Regions from separate parts of the Priestia sp. FSL W8-0524 genome, predicted to be linked through region 1. Evidence: riboswitches for the same ligand, from Rfam matches in the RefSeq annotation. Region 1 holds a riboswitch; the other holds the start of a gene.
What was found. A riboswitch is a leader RNA that binds a small molecule or an ion and turns the genes downstream of it on or off. The one in region 1 is predicted to bind cobalamin.
Positions count from the first base shown of each region.

Region 2: it holds a riboswitch for cobalamin, as region 1 does, so the genes downstream of both, NST66_RS14065 (cobyric acid synthase) here and NST66_RS08420 (ABC transporter substrate-binding protein) in region 1, are expected to answer to the same signal.

Region 1 is NZ_JBBOUG010000001.1:1,686,212-1,688,683, reverse strand. It holds gene NST66_RS08425 (adenosylcobinamide amidohydrolase) at 1-460, opposite strand, end outside; gene NST66_RS08420 (ABC transporter substrate-binding protein) at 549-1,508, opposite strand; cobalamin riboswitch at 1,768-1,900, opposite strand; gene NST66_RS08415 (thioredoxin family protein) at 1,991-2,305, opposite strand.
Region 2 is NZ_JBBOUG010000001.1:2,759,983-2,762,454, reverse strand. It holds gene NST66_RS14075 (APC family permease) at 1-301, shown strand, start outside; gene NST66_RS14070 (YdcF family protein) at 360-923, opposite strand; cobalamin riboswitch at 1,071-1,250, shown strand; gene NST66_RS14065 (cobyric acid synthase) at 1,343-2,472, shown strand, end outside.

The sequences.
Region 1 (2,472 bases):
CAATCGTCTTTGTAGCTGGATCTATGATACCCAGCTGTGACAGCGTTTTTGTTTTGGCTTCTGTAGCGGCAATAAAAAGCTGTAAAAACGCCGCATCCGTAAGCGTGCCTTCCACGAAAAAAAACATATTAATTGTACCGGGAGAGGAATAAAATGGAACAGCTTCGTCAGCTGTAATATCCACTGCGTTTCCTACTCCAGCCGTTATCACGGAAGCTACTCTTACTCCGTAGCCTTCATAACAGTAAACCGCTCTTTCTTTTAACCAAACCGCTGTCATCAACCCTACGATTTGCTCATGGCGCACATTTTCTTTCATCAAATATTGCTCATACTCTAAAGAAGGAGTATCTGAATAATAGTCTTTATGAACAAATCGATTGTAAAAGGTGTCCGTTTCCATGATACCTGTTCCTAAAACGCCTGAGCTGTATGTTTTATAAGAAGTCTCGGTTTTCATGATTAAAAGCTCAGGCCGTTCTTCAATTTTAAGATGTGAAAAGGGACCAATCCCCTTTTCAATTCGAACTGGAATATGGTCCCTCTTTTTATTTATTGTACACCTCAGGGTATACTGCTTTTGCTAAGTCCTCTAAGCCATCTACAATACGAGGTCCTAAGCGGTTGATTTTGTTTTGATCAACCTTTTCGATGTTCCCCTCTTTTACAGCAGTCATGCTGCTCCAAGCGGGACGCTTCATAATCTCATTTTTGTCTGCATCATACGTTGCGATAATAACGTCAGGGTTTAACTTAACAACTTGCTCTTCAGAAAACTTAACCCAACCCTTTTCACTAGCCGCTACGTTATCAGCACCGATCATAGTAAGCATTTCGTTCATGAACGTACCTTTTCCTGTTGTATAAATCTCAGGAGCTCCCGATACCTCTATCCATACCTTTTTACGATCTTCTTTTGAAATCGTTTTTGCTTTTTTCTCAATTGAAGCTACTTTTTCTTTCATGTCTTTAATTGTTTGATTAGCTTCTTTTGTTTTACCCGTTAATTTACCAATTTGCGTAATAGAATCATAAACCGTATCAAACGTTGTTGAATCTTTTACAACAAATACCGGAATACCCGCACTTTCAATTTGTTTAAATACTTCATCTGAAACGCCCATACTTGAAGCGTGTGCCAGCACTAAATCAGGATTTAAAGCAATAACTTTTTCTGCATTAACGTTCATATCTCCCACCTGCGCTTTTTTCTTTACGCTTTTAGGATAATCATCGTTGCTTGTGACACCGACTAATTCTTTTTCAAGGCCAAGGGCATATACAATCTCCGTATTACTTGGCATTAATGAAACAATTTTCTTAGGCTGTTTTTTCAACGTAATTTCTTTATCACGCGCGTCTTTTACCTTCACTGGAAACGCAGCTTGTGACGTTTGTTCTGTATCTTGCTTCGTTTTTTTATCACTGTTGCTTTGGCTGCCTGCACCGCATGCAGCAAGTACGATGACTAACAGCGCAATAATGGAATACGAAAGCCATTTTTTCATCTAAATACTCCCCCTATATATTGTTCATTGTGAATACGAAACCTCCACGTTAAAGAAAAAGCAAATGATCATGCAAAAAGCAGCGCTATCCCGTTTTTTCCGCTTTGACTATGTATACTGCTCGGCAGCAGCTTCAAAATAAAAAAGCTTTACTTTCAATTGAAAGCAAAGCAGGTAACGTCAAGATAAGCAGGAAAAGAATCCGTTCACTATACTTGATATGTATGTTCATTACCCTGCTTCACCCTTCCTCGAAGGTTTCACAGCTAACAATAAGGCAGGTCTCCTGACTTACGCACAAAGCGCTTACAGTGGCGGGACCGCGCTGGTTTTTCACCAGACTTCCCTTTTCACTCAATCTTTAAATTGAGACCTTATTGCTTTACGATTATTCACTTGTCCTAGTATACCCCACTCATCGAAAAATGGAAATAGCCATTCTCACAAAAAAAGCTGCGAGAATGCTCTCGCAGCTTAGGGAATTAAAGAGTTGCTAAAAATTCACGGACCGCTTCAGGCGTTTTAGCATTTGCACTGTGCAGGTGCGCAATTTTTTCACCGTTTTTATATACAAGAAGAGAAGGAATACCCATTACATTGTTTTCAGCAGAAAGTTCTTCAAACTCATCCTTGTCAATTTTAAACCATGCTTTATCTGTATTTTCGTCAACGATTTCATCAATAAACATATCCAAACGTTTGCAATCAGGACACCACGTTGTCGTAAAAATCCCAACGCTTAGTGTTTCATTCTTAATTTGTTCGCGAAATTGTTTTTCTTCCGTAAATTGTTTCATTGTGTTACCTCCAGCGTCTATTCGTTCCTTCCTACAATTCTATAGTAAGAAGTCTGACTTCATTATAAACGATTTTTTTATCGTTGTGCTAATGTTTCAGCTTATTTAGACCATAACGGTTTTAGACGTAAAAAAATGCTAGCTTAAAAAAGCTAACATTTCGAAAT
Region 2 (2,472 bases), 1.1 Mb from region 1:
ATGGACGACAATTTCTTGGCTTCTAGGATCACAGCTTCTAATGGTTGTTATCTACGTAGCATTTAAGAAATACGTACCAACTGACGTTGTAAAATTTGCACAGCAGCTTAAATCTGCTTGGTGGCTAGTTGCTTATTATATTATTATGCTTGTTATCTCTTACCTAGGCTCATTTGGTGGAGGACAAGGTGTGCTAAGCAACCCGCTTGACTTAATTTTAATTGCTCTTGTTTCAATCGGTATTTTCTACTGGGCGAAATACACGGGTTTACCAAAAGCAGTTATCGATACGGATGATTAATAAAAAACACGGCATGAATTCATGCCGTGTTTTTCGTTTGTATAGGGGTGTACTCTATTTATTTATCAAACAGCCACGTTTTTAAGATAGCAGCATACTCACGAAAGTAGGCTTGAAGTTTAATTGAATTTGGTGTCTTTGCACCTAAAGGATAAACGTCAAAACCTTGACGCTTGGCAATAATAGAGGCGCGAAATAAATGAAAATCACTGCTAACAAGCACGACTTTTTTGTGTTGAATATCAACTTTCTTTTTAGTGAAAGTGAAATTCTCAAAAGTAGAAGTTGACTGATCCTCTTTTATCATTCGATTCTTTTTAATTCCTTCTTTTCGTAGAAAACGATAGGCTGCTTCTGCTTCAGAAATTTCTTCATCGGATCCTTTTCCACCCGTTACGATAACTTTTGTTTGTTTATGAGTCTTTAAATAAGATAAAGCCGTTTTTGCTCGTTCTTTTAAACTAGGAGACATTTGATCTCCGTCTACTTTGGAACCTAAAATGAGCACATAATCTGCTTTTTGCGGAACAGGCTGATGAGCGGTTTGATACATACAAAAAGACATGATTGCTATGTAAAGAACAAGCAAACTAATAAAGATATAAATGATTTTTTTCTTCAACTACGAGCACCTTCCTAGCTATTTCATAAGATGTTTGGAAAATAATTGTTATTATAGCATACGAGACTCAAATAAGTATAAACACAGTAATATATAATAATAGAAGAAAATCGTTATTGTGAATGGTTATAAAATTCGTTACAATAAAGAATAAATGATTTTAAAAGTGCCTCTAAGGAGGATAATAGGGAAATCGGTGTAAATCCGGTGCAGCCCCCGCTACTGTAAATGTGGATGAACCTGCAAAGACCCACTAGTCAAACTAGGAAGGATGCAGAAGTAAAATGAAGCATAAGCCAGGAGACCTGCTTTTAAAAACCCCTTATTTTTCGGTGGGAGAAATAAGTCAAGACAATGTGTTAATGAGCGCATGACCAAACCTTGACTTTTACAGTTAAGGTTTTTTTATGTGATAGGGAGTGGAAAAAGTGAAAAAAGGAAAACCTCTTATGATTCAAGGAACGCACTCAGACGCTGGAAAAAGCATGATTGCTACAGCGTTTTGCCGTATTTTTAAAGAAGACGGCTATCAAACTGCACCGTTTAAATCGCAAAATATGGCGCTTAATTCATACATTACAATGGATGGAAAAGAAATTGGAAGAGCGCAAGGAATTCAAGCTGAAGCGGCTGGAGTAGAAGCAACAACCAATATGAATCCTATTTTAATTAAACCAACTCGTGATCATGAATCTCAAATTGTCGTTCATGGAAAACCGCTTCGTAATATGTTTGCTTTTCAGTATCGGCAAGAATTTTTTAATGAAGGTTTGAACGTTATCACGGAGTCTTATAAAGAGCTTGCCAATCATTATGATCGAATTGTGATTGAAGGTGCTGGAAGTCCTGCTGAAGTGAATTTGAACGATCGGGAACTGGTAAATATGCGCGTAGCAAAGATAGCCCAAGCCCCTGTTGTGTTAGTAGGAGACATTGATAAAGGAGGGGTTTTTGCGAGTCTGGTGGGTACTCTTCAATTGCTTCCAGATGAACATAAACCTAGAGTAATTGGAGTGTTAATCAATAAATTCCGAGGGGACTTAGAGCTTTTAAAACCGGGGTTGAAGTGGTTTGAAGAATACACGGGAGTTCCGGTACTAGGAGTGATTCCTTATATGCACGACGTGGAAATTGACGCTGAAGATTCGCTATCACTCAGAAATTACTCAACGCTTGTAAATCCGTTAAAAGAAATCGATATTGCGGTTATCTCGTATCCTCGCATCTCAAATTTTACAGACATTGATCCTCTAAGCTTAGAAGAAGACTGTCATGTGAGACTTGTAACCAAGCCATCACAACTAGGTACGCCTGATTTAATTGTTTTACCAGGAAGCAAAAATACGATTGAAGATGCGCAGTTTTTACAAGAAAGCGGCCTGGCTCTAGCCATTAATCAAGTCTTGAACGCAACAAACGCTCACGTTATTGGCATCTGCGGGGGATATCAAATGTTAGGCGAGACAATTACGGACCCCGATGCAGTAGAGTCCCGGATTGAATCTATTAAAGGGCTGGGTTTGCTTCCAGTGGAAACCGTTATGACAAC